Regions from separate parts of the Caproicibacterium amylolyticum genome, predicted to be linked through region 1. Evidence: a T-box and tRNA genes for the amino acid it is inferred to sense, from the RefSeq annotation. Region 1 holds a T-box; the other regions hold tRNA genes.
The links. The T-box of region 1 lies ahead of H6X83_RS10815 (valine--tRNA ligase). A T-box ahead of a tRNA ligase gene usually reads a tRNA of that ligase, here a tRNA-Val.

Region 1 (4,804 bases):
AATGGGCACGCACAGAGCTGCTGCTGGGGCAGGAAGCCCTGGAAAAACTCTCACACTGCTCAGTGCTGCTGTTTGGTGTCGGCGGTGTGGGCGGCTTTGCGGCAGAAGCGCTGTGCCGCTGCGGCATCGGTTCCTTTACGCTGGTGGACAACGACACCGTCACCCTGACAAATCTGAACCGTCAGATTATTGCCCTGCACAGCACCATCGGAAAGTACAAAACCGATGTGATGCAGCAGCGGATGCTGGACATCAACCCCGCTGTGCAGGTACAGAGCTGCCGTTGTTTTTACACGGCGGAAAATGCGGAACGGTTCGACTTTTCAAATTATGATTATGTAATTGACGCCATTGACACCGTCAGCAGCAAGCTGCTGATTGTACAGCGGACGTATGCGGCGGGCGTTCCGGTCATCAGCGCCATGGGTGCCGGAAACAAGCTGGACCCAACCCGATTTTGCATAACGGACATTTACAAAACACAGATGGACCCGCTGGCGCGTGTCATGCGCCGTGAACTGCGCAAACGCGGCATTCCGAAGCTGAAAGTAGTTTACAGTGAGGAACCGGCGCATACGCCGCTCCCCTCCTCTGAGCTGCCCGCGCCGGGCAGACGCACAACGCCGGGCAGTTTAAGTTTTGTACCCAGCGCGGCGGGCTTGGTGCTGGCAGGAGAAGTTGTGCGGGAGCTTACCGGCATTACCACAGGAGGAAACGCATGCTAAAAGCAGTTATTTTTGATATGGACGGCACGATTTTTGACACCGAACGGGTCTATCACGACGCGTGGACGGCAGTTGGCGTACCCGAAGAGCTTTATTGGCAGATGATAGGCCGCGGGCATGCGGAAATTAAGAAAATGTTCCGCCAGCAGCTCAAGGTTTCTCCCGACATTTTGTATGAACGCTGTGCTGTAGAAATCGATCGGCGGCTTGCCGCGGGCATTCCCAAAAAGCTGGGGCTGGATGATTTGCTGTATTTTTTGCAGGAGCATTCGTATAAAATAGCGCTTGCCACCTCATCCTTTACAAAAGACGCAAAAACGAAACTGCAGCGTGCCGAAGTGGAAGATTTTTTTGTAGCCGTTATCGGCGGCGAGCAGGTGGTGCACGGCAAACCCGCACCGGATATTTACCAAAAAGCGGCAGACGCTGTAGGCTGCACACCGGAGGAATGCATCGTACTTGAGGACAGTTTCAACGGCATCCGCGGCGGGCATGCGGCCGGGATGTACACAGTTATGATTCCGGATTTACTGCAGCCGGATGCGGAAATTCGGACGCTGGCAGATGCGGTCCTTCCCTCCCTTGTTGAGGTGCCGCCGCTGCTGCTTCGTCTTGCGAATGCTTGACAATGCGGCAAAGCGCGCTTATAATGCAACTATATCGACAACAGCAGTGATGGGGAAAAAGGCACCGCCGTATCAGCTTCAGAGAGCAGGCAGGAAGGTGAAAGCCTGTGCGTGCGGCGGTGCGTATCAGTCACCCCGGAGCTGGCAGCCCGAACTTTTACAGTAGGACTGCCCGCCTGCCGGCGTTAGCGGCAAAAGAGGGCTTTTAAAGCCAAACACGGGTGGTACCGCGGAATTATTCTGTAAATTTCGCCCCGGGCAGGATTTCATTTCCTGTCCGGGGCTTTTTTAATACCAAGGAGGAAACAAAATGAGCAGGGAACTTGCTAAAATCTACAATCCCGGCGAAGTGGAAGACCGCATCTATGCGTTCTGGTTAAAGGGCGGCTATTTTCACGCGGAGCCGGACAGTAAAAAGAAACCGTACACCATTGTGATTCCGCCGCCGAACATCACCGGCCAGCTGCATCTGGGCCATGCCATGGATGAAACGCTGCAGGATATTCTGATTCGCTGGCGCCGGATGCAGGGCTACAGTGCTCTGTGGGTGCCCGGCACCGACCACGCTTCCATTGCAACCGAAGCAAAAATTGTGGAAGCTATGCACAAAGAGGGCCTGACCAAAGAACAGATTGGCCGCGAAGAATTTTTAAAGCGCGCTTGGGCTTGGAAAGACAAATTCGGCGGCCGCATTGAACAGCAGCTGCGCAAGCTGGGCGTTTCCTGTGACTGGGACCGCGAACGTTTTACACTGGACGAAGGCTGCAGCAAAGCAGTACGGGAAGTTTTCTGCCGTATGTATGAAAAGGGCCTTATTTACCGGGGCGAGCGCATTGTGAACTGGTGCCCGCACTGCAAGACCACCATTTCCGACGCGGAAGTAGAATTCGAAGAAAAAGACGGTTCTTTCTGGCATCTGCGCTATCCGTTTAAGGACGGCAGCGGTTACTTGGAACTTGCCACAACCCGTCCGGAAACTATGCTGGGTGATACTGCTGTGGCAGTGCATCCGGAAGACGAGCGCTACAAGGGCATGGTCGGCAAAACGCTGATTCTGCCGCTGGTGGGCCGTGAGATTCCGGTTGTTGCGGATGAATACGTGGAACGTGACTTTGGTACCGGCGTGGTAAAAATCACCCCGGCACATGACCCGAATGACTTTGAGGTCGGCCGCCGCCACCATCTGGACGTTATCAACGTAATGAACGACGATGGTTCCATCAATGAAAACGGCGGCAAGTATGCCGGCATGTCCGGTCTGGATGCCCGCAAACAGATTGTTAAGGAACTGGATGAACAGGGCTTTTTGGTCAGCATTGAGCCGATTAAGCACAATGTGGGCACCTGTTACCGCTGCGGAAGCACCATTGAACCGCGTGTTTCCAAACAGTGGTTTGTAAAAATGGAACCGCTTGCAAAGCCGGCAATTAAGGCCGTGCGTGATAAGGATGTACAGTTTATTCCAGACCGCATGGAAAAGATTTACTTCAACTGGATGGAGAACATCAAAGACTGGTGCATTTCCCGTCAGTTGTGGTGGGGACACCGCATTCCGGCATGGTACTGCCCGGACTGCGGTGAAATGACCGTTTCCCGCACCGACCTTGACACCTGCCCCAAGTGTGGCGGGCACCATCTGCAGCAGGACCCGGATACACTGGACACCTGGTTCAGCTCCGCTTTGTGGCCGTTCAGTGTGCTGGGCTGGCCGGACAAGACCAAAGAGCTGGAATATTACTACCCCACCAATACGCTGGTAACGGCCTATGACATTATTTTCTTCTGGGTTGCCCGCATGATTTTCTCCGGCATTGAACAGATGGGAGAAGTTCCATTCGACACCGTGTTCTTCCACGGACTTGTGCGTGACAATCAGGGACGCAAAATGAGCAAATCCCTGGGCAACGGCATTGACCCGCTGGAGGTCATCGACAACTACGGCGCTGATGCGCTGCGCTTCACGCTGATTACGGGCATCAGCCCCGGCAACGACTCCCGCTATTCCGACGAGCGTGTGCAGGCAAGCCGCAACTTTGCAAACAAGATTTGGAACGCTTCCCGCTTTATCCTCATGAATATTGAGGACAAAGACGTGCCGGATGCCCTTCCCAAAATGCTCTCCATGGAGGACAAGTGGATTCTGGACGCATTCAACAAGCTGGCGTGTGAGATTAACGACAACCTTGAAAAGTTTGAATTCGGCATTGCCGCACAAAAGCTGCATGACTTTTTGTGGGACCAGTTCTGTGATTGGTATATTGAAATTGCAAAAATTCGTCTGAACGGCAGCGACGAAGCTGCCGCACAGCAGGTGCGTCAGGTGCTGGTGTGGGTCATGAGCCGCACGCTTGCGCTGCTGCATCCGTTTATGCCGTATATCACAGAAGAAATCTGGCAGACACTGCCCCACACTGGTGAAGCGCTCGTCACCGCACCGTATCCGCTGTATGACGAGAAACTGGACTTTACGGAAGATGCCGCTAAGATGGAAACCATCATGGCAGCTGTGCGCGGCGTGCGCAACCGCCGTTCTGAAATGAACGTGGAGCCTTCCCGCAAGACCACCCTGCACATTGCTTCCGCAAAAGCGGAAACATTCCTTGCCGGAGAAGAAATTTTCAAGCGTCTTGCCTTTGCAACCGGCATTGAAGTGGCACCGTCCTTTGCGCTTGACGGTGCGGTGACCATTGTCACACCGGACGCAAAGATTTATATCCAAATGGATGAACTGGTGGACAAGGAAGCCGAAAAGAAACGTCTGACCAAAGAACTGGAAACTGCGCAGAAGGGTTACCAGAACGCACAGGCAAAGCTTGCCAACGAAAAATTCATGAGCAAGGCACCCGAAAAGGTTGTGGAGGGTGTCCGTGCAAATGCACAGAAGCTTAAAGAGCACATTGAACTGATTCAGTCCAGCTTGGACGCGCTGAAATGACGTACGAAGAAGCGTTACAGCAAATTCACGCCCTGCACCGCTTTAAAAAAGTGCCGGGTCTTGCGCACCTGCGAAAGCTGCTGCACACATTAGGTGACCCACAGGAGAAACTTTCCTTTGTACACGTTGCCGGCACCAACGGCAAAGGCTCCACCAGCACGATGATTGCGTCCATTCTGCGTAAATCGCGCTACCGCACGGGACTTTACGTTTCACCTTTCGTCACAGATTTCTGCGAACGGATTCAGCTGAACAATCAGCCGATTTCACACCGCGAACTGGCGCAGGCTGCGGAGGATGTACTGCCGGTTCTGCTGCAAATGGAGCAGAACGATGAGGATATTTCTGAATTTGAAGCAGTCACCGCGATTGCGCTGTACTGGTTCGCGCAGCAGAACTGCGATGTCGTCGTGCTGGAAGTTGGGCTTGGCGGCCGGCTGGATGCAACCAATGTCATCTCTGCCCCGCTCTGCGCCGTCATTACGCATATCTCCTATGACCATACGGATATTTTGGGC
Region 2 (4,804 bases), 880 kb from region 1:
ACGGATTTTCAACCTGGTGTAGACCGTTTTCTCCCATATCAAAAACGCCAATTTCATTGGTAGAGCCATAGCGGTTCTTTACTGCACGCAAAATACGGTAGCTCATTTGCCGGTCACCTTCAAAGTAAAGCACCGCATCCACAATATGCTCCAGTACCTTAGGGCCGGCAATGGCGCCATCTTTATTGACGTGGCCAACCAAAATTGCTGGAATTTCCAACTCCTTAGCCGCGTGCATAATTGCATTTGTACACTCGCGTACTTGTGCTACACTTCCCGGAGAAGAATTCAATTCAGTATAGTTCATTGTCTGAATGGAATCGACCATCAACAAATCTGGTTTCTCTTCACGCACATGTTCAATCACACGCTGTACGTCTGTTTCCGTCAAAATATACAGGTTCTCTGAATCTACCTGCAAACGGTTTGCGCGCAGTTTGATCTGCCGACTGGACTCTTCTCCGGATACATATAAAATTTTTAGTGTGTTTCCCAAATAGGCACAAATCTGCAGTAAAATCGTAGACTTCCCAATGCCCGGCTCACCGCTGATTAATATAAGTGAACCTTTTACAATCCCGCCGCCTAAGACACGGTCCAGCTCGGAAACACCTGTTTTGTATCGAGGTTCCTCTGCCATGCTGATTTCACGAATCGGCAGCACTCTGGCCATACCAGCTGAAAGGCTGCTTGTGTTTCGTTTTGCCGCGCTGACAGGCTCATGCAGTTCCTCTGTCATGGTATTCCATGCGCCGCAGTCAGGACACTTGCCACACCATTTCGCGGACTCATAGCCGCAGGAGGAACACACATATACACTCTTCACTTTTCCCGCCATTATTTTCTCATTCCAATCAAAAAATGGGCTGCCAAAAGGCAGTCCTTAAATCTTTTTTCAGCAAGATTCAGCCTTTCTTTGTGCTGCTCTTACTGCTTATTATAGCCGAGGATGCAGAAGAATACAAGTCCTGACTGCTCCCGGAAGCCACTGTTTTAATGCCCTTTCCCTGCAAATACTGCAAAATACCCTTTGCAATCGCATCAGCCATTTTTTGCTGATACTGTTCGTCGTTCAACAGCTTCGCTTCTGAATTATTCGAAAGGAATCCGCATTCAACCAAAACTGCGGGATCCTGCGCATGTGCAAGCAGATAAATGGAGTTGGTAGCCGCTTTATTTTTTCTTGTATTTTCCGGCTGTACATCCGAAACGATTGTCTGTCGAATCTGCTCAGCCAAAGCTGCACTCTTGGAATTGTTCTTCGAATAAAACACCTGAGCGCCACTGTAAACGCCGTCTGTAAAATGGTTTTGATGGATACTGATAAAAGTACAGCCTGGATTACTCTGTATAATTGCAAAGCGTTTGTGGATATCAGAAGCTTTTCGTTCCCGCAGAGTAGAAAGCGAGCTATCTCCCAGCATTACATCATTATTTCTGGTCATAACAATTTTGCATCCAGCCTGCATAAGTTTCTTTTCCACTTTCTGCGTAATCGCCAAGTTGATTACTTTTTCCGGAACAGGTGAACATCCGACCGCACCGCCGTCTTCACCTCCATGCCCCGCGTCCAAAACAATCAGCGGCTTAACTGCGGATGTTACAGTTGCCGACTGTGCTGCGTGAAAACAGGACATATAAATTAGCACTAATAAACCCAAGCAGGCAGCTATCAGTGTCAAAATAGTCCAGATATTTGTACGAGCCACTTTCATGCCGCTCACCTCAGCAAATATATATGCCCAAGGAAAAAAGAAAAGTACCAGCCATCACCCAATTAAGCGGGCTAGCCGGTACCATTTGTACGTCTATACGGTTTTGTCTTTGCCCAAATCATCGCCCATTATTTGAAGTTCCTCTGCAATACAGCTGTACGCCTGCAGAAGTTGCGTGAATGAGCAGCGGCAGTTTGCGGGGCTGGTAGATGGCAGGCAGACCGCATGAATCCCTACAACCGGAAATACCATTTTTTCATATAATGAAAATGCTTTTTGCCCGGTTGTGAAAATTTTCGTAATGCTTGTCCGCTTCAATAGCCCTAAAATGTCATTTACCTCTGGTTCCTGAATACTGGCGTCCTCTGCACCGTTAATGCTGCAGGAATGCAGAACATCCCATAAAGCGATGTCGTTTTGGAGCAGCAGGTGAATTTTTTCTTCTTTTGAATTTGGAACCGACTGCTGCAAAACGGCGGCTAAAACGCGCCAGAAACGATTCTGTGGATGGCCATAATAGAAACCAGTCTCACGTGATTTGGGAGAAGGCATGGTCCCTAAAATCAAAATACGGGAATCAGCAGAAAAAACCGGCTGCAATGGATGAACAATTTTTTCCGAAGGCAAATTTCGTTCCTCCTGTATATAAATAAAAAAGCAGAGGACAAAGTCCTCTGCTTTGTTGTGACATGGAGGCGTCACCCAGATTTGAACTGGGGCATCAGGGTTTTGCAGACCCATGCCTTACCGCTTGGCTATGACGCCAAAATTGGAGCGAACGACGAGGCTCGAACTCGCTACCTCCACCTTGGCAAGGTGGCGCTCTACCAGATGAGCTACGTTCGCAAAATGGTGCCTCCGGGCGGAATCGAACCACCGACACGGGGATTTTCAGTCCCCTGCTCTACCGACTGAGCTACAGAGGCAAAGTGGCGACTCGGAACGGGATCGAACCGTCGACCTCTAGCGTGACAGGCTAGCGTTCTAACCAGCTGAACTACCGAGCCACTGATGGTGGGAACAATAGGACTCGAACCTATGACCCCCTGCTTGTAAGGCAGGTGCTCTAACCAGCTGAGCTATGCTCCCAAACTTTGCTGTGCTGTTGTTTATCAGCGACGTATATTATAATACAGCATCAGCAAAAGAATGTCAATAGGTTTTTTAAAAAAATTATAAGTTTTTTTGACTTTTTTCTACTTCATCTGCAAGTGTATTCAATTCTGCCGATGTAAAGCGATATTTCCGGCCACAATAGTTGCACCGCGCCTCAGCAAAGCCGCTCTTATCATCCGCCAGCGTGCGAATCTCTGCAGGCTTTAGAGACGAGAAAGCACGCTCCACACGCTCCTTAGAGCAGTCGCATGCATAGGATACCGGATATTCGTCCAACTTCTCGAATGGCATTCCTATTAGAATTTTGCTGCACATATCTTCAATGGAAAGTCCCTGAGAAAGCATTTCCGTAACAGCCGGAATTTGTGACGCATTTTTTTCGAGCAGATTCAATTCTTCCTGGGTTACTCCTGGCAGAGCCTGCACAAACAAGCCACCCGCTAAAAGCTGCTCTGTATTCTCTTTGTTTTCTAAAACACCCAGCGCACAAACGGTAGGAATCTGTTCACTGACCGCATAATAAGTTGCCAAATCCTCTGCAATTTCTCCGGACAGCAGTTTAACCTGCCCTGTGTAAGGAGCGTGTTCCTTATCCTCACGCATAACGGTTACCATACCGTCATGTCCGACCAGACCGCCAACGTCCAATTTACCGTCCGCACGAATCGGCAAATCCGCCTCCGGATGGTCAACATAGCCCCGGCAGTTTCCGTTGTCGTCAGCAATCGCTACAACATTTCCCAGTGGGCCGCCACCATTGATCTTAATCTGCAGAGTTGCGCCCTTGTCCTTTAGCATAGCTCCCATCATGGAAGTACCTGTAAGGAGTCTTCCCAGTGCCGCTGTTGCGGTCGGACTGGTTGCATGAATCTGCTGCGCCGTAGCAACCATGTAGGTTGAATCGACCGCACAGGCCATCAGGTGACCACTTTTGGTAATGCAACGAATCATTCTGTCCATAGTATTTAAAATTCCTTTTCAAATTAGATTGCAGCATAATGAGTTACTGCTTGGGTTTACGTGCAACGTACACAATTCTTTCGGTTTGTTCTTCCGGCGATTCAAACGTCATTTCTGTAAATGCATTCAGCCTTTCCAGGCCTGCTTTTTCAAGGAGTTCCACTATGTGGGCTTCTTCATAGGCACGTTCAAAAAACTGTTCACTTTTTCGTGTGTAAGCCTCACCTTTGCGCTCAAAAAAATCCAACGTGATACCAACCCGACAGCCAACGTTTTCGTAGCGGTTCTGCCAAACGCAGTACACATTTTCTGTATCATAAATATAAATATGGTTTCCAAGTACCCGCCGATGTTTATACGGCGTATTCATATCAAAAATAAACAGCCCTCCCGGGGCAAGGAAAAGCGATATCCGCTGAAAAGTTTGCAGCACATCTTTTTCTGTTGGTAAATGATTGAGGCTGTCCAGCGTACAAAGTACTGTATCTACTGTACCATATAAGTCAATAGACTGCATCTGCTGACAGAGAAATAAAATATTCTCCCCCGCAGCTCTTGTTTTTTCCTGTGCCTGCATCAGCATATCTGCACTGCTGTCTATTCCGTAGATATCAAAGCCACGTTGTTTCAGCTCCAGTGTCAGGCTACCGGTGCCACAGGCTAAATCAAGTGTAATGCCGGGTTCATGCCCATAATGCTTTAAAAGAGCGCACAGGTAATCTGCGCGCTCTTTATAACCAACGTTTCGCGTCAGCGCATCATAGTACTGTGCGAAAGTGGAATAGCTCATGAATTTTTTTTCTCCTCTGTAGCAACCGGAGAATCCGGATCCATCCTGTCAAATACAAGTTTGTAGCCATCACAACCATAGTTCAAGGAACGGTTCACGCGGCTAATCGTTGCAGTTGACGCATGGGTTACATGGACAATATGCTGATAATTCTGCTTTGTGCTCAGCATATGTGCAACCAACAGCCGTTGTGACATCGCCTTAATCTCCGGTACAGTACACA
Region 3 (4,804 bases), 710 kb from region 1:
CCATGGCCACGCACACTGCCAGTGAAATGCTTTCAATAATTGTAATCTGGAATATCGAAACGCCTGCAGCTTGCCGGTAAAGCGTTGCGACCGGCGCGTAAAACACCATTCCCTGCAGCAAGGCAATGGCATACATAATGAAAATATTCTTTTTTATTCGCACGAAAAATTTCGCCCTTTCCAATTTGAGTACAGCAAAGTAAGGGTACAACTTTCGTTATAACCCTGTGCCGAAAATTCGGTTTTGCTGTTCTCAATGCAGACGAATCATTTTTCGTGTCTTCTTTTTATAATAAGATGCGCGTTTATTCTAGTCTATCCGAATATCATCTGTCAACCGTAACCACAGCTGACGACACGCCATTCTCCAGCGCTGTTGCGTACCAGCCACCATTCATAATTCTTATAGGTATTATTTTTATTGAAACCCTCCGGTGCCATTGAACCAGTTTTATAGTTTGAAAGCAGCATTAGTACATCTTTCCCCTTAGTGCCCTTGGGAATAAACCCATTGTTGTTCGTTTCAACATAATTCACGGGATAAGTGTCCATTGTGGCATCGTACCAAATATCTGTCAGCTTACAATCACGAAATTTGAAAAAGTATTGTTTTACGCATTCTCCCGCAGCTGTAAGATCTGCTTTGCTGAACTTCACGGTGTCCTGAAAGTTCATACGTGCGCCATTACTTTTCCCATACCACGGAACAGCAACAACAGCCACACCTACCAGCATCGCTGCGGCAACCCCAGCAAAAATCTTTTTAAACCGTTTTCGCACTTCTACTCCCCCAATCCTGCTTTTCCGTTTATTTACTTTTTAGTATAAAATGAAATCAAGAATCTGTCAACGGGCAAGAGAGTACAAAAAAGCTCCCCTTGTTAGGGAAGCCTGTCGCTAAAATTTCAAGCCTTATACGCTTTGAACTTCGTTGTGACTTCTTTTTGCGGGATTCTATTGCTTCACCGGAAGCAGAGTCCTTTTTTATTAAACGATCATACCCTGTTTTTCCCGTTTTTTTCCGCGCAGTTGCAGTATGACACCAACAATCGTTACCAACGCACTCGCTATAAATCCAAGTGCAAAGACCAACAAGTTGACATTTAAGTATTCCTGTTGAAAAAGTCTTCCCCACTGAAAATAATCCGCCAGTATTCGCAGACCGTTAGTATCCTGGTTAATCATCAGTGCATTTAGACTCAATTCCATAAACGGAATGGAAAAATCACTAAGGAAGCAAATCAATCCGCCCTTTAAGCAGCGGTGCAGTGGGACATAAACAGCAATCGCAAAAATACCCCAGACCGGCAGATAGCTAATACCGGTAATTAAAAGTGCTCGGAATAAATTTCCTCCACTTGTTACCGCAACGCAAAGTATCACAAGCAATACATTCCATCCGGTAATAGCTGCCAGCACAATCGCAGGAAATCCACGGTGCCTAGGGCAAAAGCGTCCCAGCAGATACAGCCCCCAGGGCAATGCCAGGCAGACCGCTGAAACAGCAATGCCAAAACCCAGCCAAGCACCTCGTGTGTAACCCCAGCAAGCCAGCAGCAGCAAAAACAGACTGCCCGTTGCGCAGCCCAGTGTCACCACACCTGTTTCTTTTTCTGCCATCAGCGGTACGTTCGTAAAACTGAAAGCTAACAGCAACGCTGTCAGCACAATCCAAAACCAACTCAGCGTATGATAGACTGCAAGATTACAGAGAAAACAAATGATTAATGTAACGACATAACAGAAGGTAAATATTTGCTGCACTCTGCGGTGAAGAACGCGGTATACCTTAGCATCTTTCTTTTCCCTGCCGGCCGCCACATCGTCACAGGCTGTAAAAAATTCATGCTCAGAAATGGAAAGTTCCCGACAGATATCGGTTACCAGCGCAATGTCCGGGTAAGAAAGCCCCCGTTCCCATTTGGAAACCGTTGTATTGGTTACAAACAGCCGCTTCGCTAATTCTTCCTGTGTCAGCCCCGCCTGTCTGTGTTTTTGCACAAAGTATGCTCCAAAGCTTTGCTTATTCAGATTTTGGTCTTTTTCCATGTAATTATCTCCTTTTGCAGTTTTCAGCCTTATTATAGGTCTGCTTTTCTTTCTGCGTCAAGGAAATTGTCGGCTTTGGCGGCTCGACCGCTGCGCCACCTACAAATAACACGAAAAGACTCTTTGAAATACGTTTTTTCTCTTTCGCAGGTACAGTTTTTGCTGATGGAGCCGCTTTATTTTTCTACAAAGAAAAATCACCTGCTGCATTTTTCGCAGCAGGTGATTTTAAGATTTACGCTTTGTAAGTCTTGAACTTTTCAAGGACTGCCTTTTTGCGGGTTTCGTTTGCTTCGCCGGAAGCGGAGTCCTTGTAAATCATCAGGTACTTTCCGCTGTCACTCACAACAGCAGGAATGTTTTTTTCAAACAAAGTAAAGCTACCCTTCTGCTTCACTTCATCCAGCACCTTTTTTGCGGTGTCATTCAGGTTGGCAGGGTCGTACTCATAAAACTCTGCAGTAACTGTCTGCTTCTTATCCACGGAACCGGAGTAGCGATAACCGCTCTTAGCGCCAATCAGCTCACTGCGCATGGCATCGCCGTTCCCCTCAATGTATCCGCACGCACCGAGGTAGGTAGCCAGCCCTTTCAGGCTGTCGTCATACTTGGTGGGGTCCACGCTGCTGGCAGGTGCAGCTTCGCTGCTGCTTGCCTGTGAAGAAACCGCAGAAGCTGCTGAGGAAACCGCAGGTTCCGTTCCGGAAACTGCTACATCCCCCACACCGCAGCCTGTGCAGGCCACCGCCAGTGCGGCGGCAGCGGCAATAATCAATGCTTTCTTCATGAGTAACCTCCCGGCAAATTTTTCTGAATAGAAGAAAAACCGCTGCAAAGAGCGGTTTTTCTGCTTTTGCGGTCCCAAAAAGCGCCGCTTCAGTTTTTGGTGGACACGAGGGGACTCGAACCCATGACCTCTCGCGTGTGAGGCGAGCGCTCTAACCAGCTGAGCTACGCGTCCACAGCTCCAGACAAGGATGACAAAAAAGTGGTGACCCAGACGGGATTCGAACCCATGAACCCGCCGTGAAAGGGCGGTGTCTTAACCGCTTGACGACTGGGCCAGATGGTAGCGGCAATAGGATTTGAACCTATGACACTTCGGGTATGAACCGAATGCTCTAGCCAGCTGAGCTATGCCGCCATCTGCGCTTCGCACACTGCGAAGCGCTTATTATTATAACGGAACTTGTCCTGCTTTGTCAAGCCTTTTTTCAAATCTTTTTGAAAAAGCCTGAAGCTTTCCTCTGCGAAGCTTATTTTACCTGGTTGCTGCTGTCCTTCAAGACAACATCATGTGCGCCGCCCTCAACGATGCTGGTGCTGGAAACCAGCGTCAGCTTGGCTTTTTTCTGCAGTTCCGGAATCGTCAGCGCACCGCAGTTGCACATTGTAGAGCGAACTTTACTCAGGGTTGTGCTGACGTTGTCCTTCAAAGCACCCGCATACGGCACATAAGAGTCCACGCCCTCTTCAAAGGAAAGTTTCTTTGCGCCGCCCATGTCATAGCGCTGCCAGTTGCGGGCACGGTTGCTGCCCTCTCCCCAATACTCTTTCATATACTGGCCATTAATGGTGACTTTATTCGTCGGGGATTCGTCAAAACGGGAGAAGTAGCGGCCGAGCATGACAAAATCTGCGCCCATTGCCAGTGCAAGGGTCAGGTGGTGGTCGTACACAATACCGCCGTCAGAGCAAATCGGCACATAAATGCCGGTCTCTTTGTAGTATTCATCGCGTGCTTTGGCAACTTCAATAACCGCTGTGGCCTGACCGCGGCCAATACCTTTTGTTTCTCGGGTAATGCAGATGGAACCGCCGCCAATTCCGATTTTTACAAAGTCCGCACCGGCCTCGGCCAAAAAGCGGAAGCCGTCACCGTCGATCACGTTGCCTGCGCCGATTTTCACCTTGTCGCCGTACTTGCCGCGTACCCATGCAATGGTGCGTCTCTGCCACTCTGTGTAACCTTCGGAAGAATCAATGCAGAAAATGTCCGCACCAGCCTCCAGCAGCGCCGGAATACGCTCTGCGTAGTCGCGGGTATTGACACCGGCACCGACCATATAGCGCTTCTGCGCGTCCAGCAGTTCGCTTGTATTCTCTTTATGCTCGGAATAATCCTTGCGGAAAACAAAGTAGCAAAGTTTGCCGTCATTGTCCACGACCGGCAGAGAGTTCAGCTTGTTCGCCCAAATAATATCGTTGCACTCGGAAAGGGTTGCGCCTTTGGGTGCGGAGATGACCTTTTCAATAGGAGTCATAAAGGAATAAACCGGGGTTTCCACCGCCATACGGCTTACACGGTAATCACGGCTGGTAACAACGCCCAGCAGCTTGCCGATGCCGGTGCCGTCATCTGTTACAGCCACAGTGGAATGGCCGGTTTCTTCTTTAAGCTTCAGGATGTCTGCAAGTGTCTGGTCTGGCTTAATGTTGGAGTCACTGGTTACAAAGCCCGCTTTGTAGGCTTTTACCTTGGCAATCATGGCTGCTTCCTGCTCAATGGTCTGTGAACCGTAAATGAAGGAAACGCCGCCTTCCTTCGCGAGAGCAACCGCCAGTGTATCATTGGAAACAGACTGCATAACCGCCGAAGTCATTGGGATATTCAGGGTAATGGCAGGCTCTTCCCCTTTTTTGAACTTGGTAATCGGGGTTTTCAGGCTTACGTTATCCGGTATGCATTCTGCCGAAGAGTATCCGGGCACCAACAGATACTCATTAAAGGTATGACAAGGTTCATCGTAGTAAA

Region 2: it has a tRNA-Val gene. The T-box ahead of H6X83_RS10815 (valine--tRNA ligase) is inferred to sense a tRNA for this amino acid. The anticodon was not compared.
Region 3: it has a tRNA-Val gene. The T-box ahead of H6X83_RS10815 (valine--tRNA ligase) is inferred to sense a tRNA for this amino acid. The anticodon was not compared.

Annotation. Positions count from the first base shown of each region.
Region 1 covers NZ_CP060696.1:2,263,481-2,268,284, forward strand. The annotation lists gene H6X83_RS10800 (Fur family transcriptional regulator) at 1-1, shown strand, start outside; gene H6X83_RS10805 (tRNA threonylcarbamoyladenosine dehydratase) at 1-725, shown strand, start outside; gene H6X83_RS10810 (HAD family hydrolase) at 719-1,351, shown strand; T-box leader at 1,389-1,611, shown strand; gene H6X83_RS10815 (valine--tRNA ligase) at 1,662-4,286, shown strand; gene H6X83_RS10820 (bifunctional folylpolyglutamate synthase/dihydrofolate synthase) at 4,283-4,804, shown strand, end outside.
Region 2 covers NZ_CP060696.1:1,381,516-1,386,319, reverse strand. The annotation lists gene radA (DNA repair protein RadA) at 1-838, opposite strand, end outside; gene H6X83_RS06670 (N-acetylmuramoyl-L-alanine amidase) at 906-1,637, opposite strand; gene H6X83_RS06665 (DNA-deoxyinosine glycosylase) at 1,809-2,342, opposite strand; tRNA gene H6X83_RS06660 (tRNA-Cys) at 2,406-2,480, opposite strand; tRNA gene H6X83_RS06655 (tRNA-Gly) at 2,486-2,561, opposite strand; tRNA gene H6X83_RS06650 (tRNA-Phe) at 2,566-2,641, opposite strand; tRNA gene H6X83_RS06645 (tRNA-Asp) at 2,646-2,722, opposite strand; tRNA gene H6X83_RS06640 (tRNA-Val) at 2,728-2,804, opposite strand; gene hslO (Hsp33 family molecular chaperone HslO) at 2,889-3,791, opposite strand; gene H6X83_RS06630 (class I SAM-dependent DNA methyltransferase) at 3,835-4,581, opposite strand; gene H6X83_RS06625 (YerC/YecD family TrpR-related protein) at 4,578-4,804, opposite strand, start outside.
Region 3 covers NZ_CP060696.1:2,978,291-2,983,094, forward strand. The annotation lists gene H6X83_RS14405 (MFS transporter) at 1-163, opposite strand, end outside; gene H6X83_RS14410 (hypothetical protein) at 334-780, opposite strand; gene H6X83_RS14415 (helix-turn-helix domain-containing protein) at 988-2,049, opposite strand; gene H6X83_RS14420 (immunoglobulin domain-containing protein) at 2,285-2,836, opposite strand; tRNA gene H6X83_RS14425 (tRNA-Val) at 2,934-3,010, opposite strand; tRNA gene H6X83_RS14430 (tRNA-Glu) at 3,039-3,113, opposite strand; tRNA gene H6X83_RS14435 (tRNA-Met) at 3,117-3,193, opposite strand; gene H6X83_RS14440 (IMP dehydrogenase) at 3,306-4,804, opposite strand, start outside.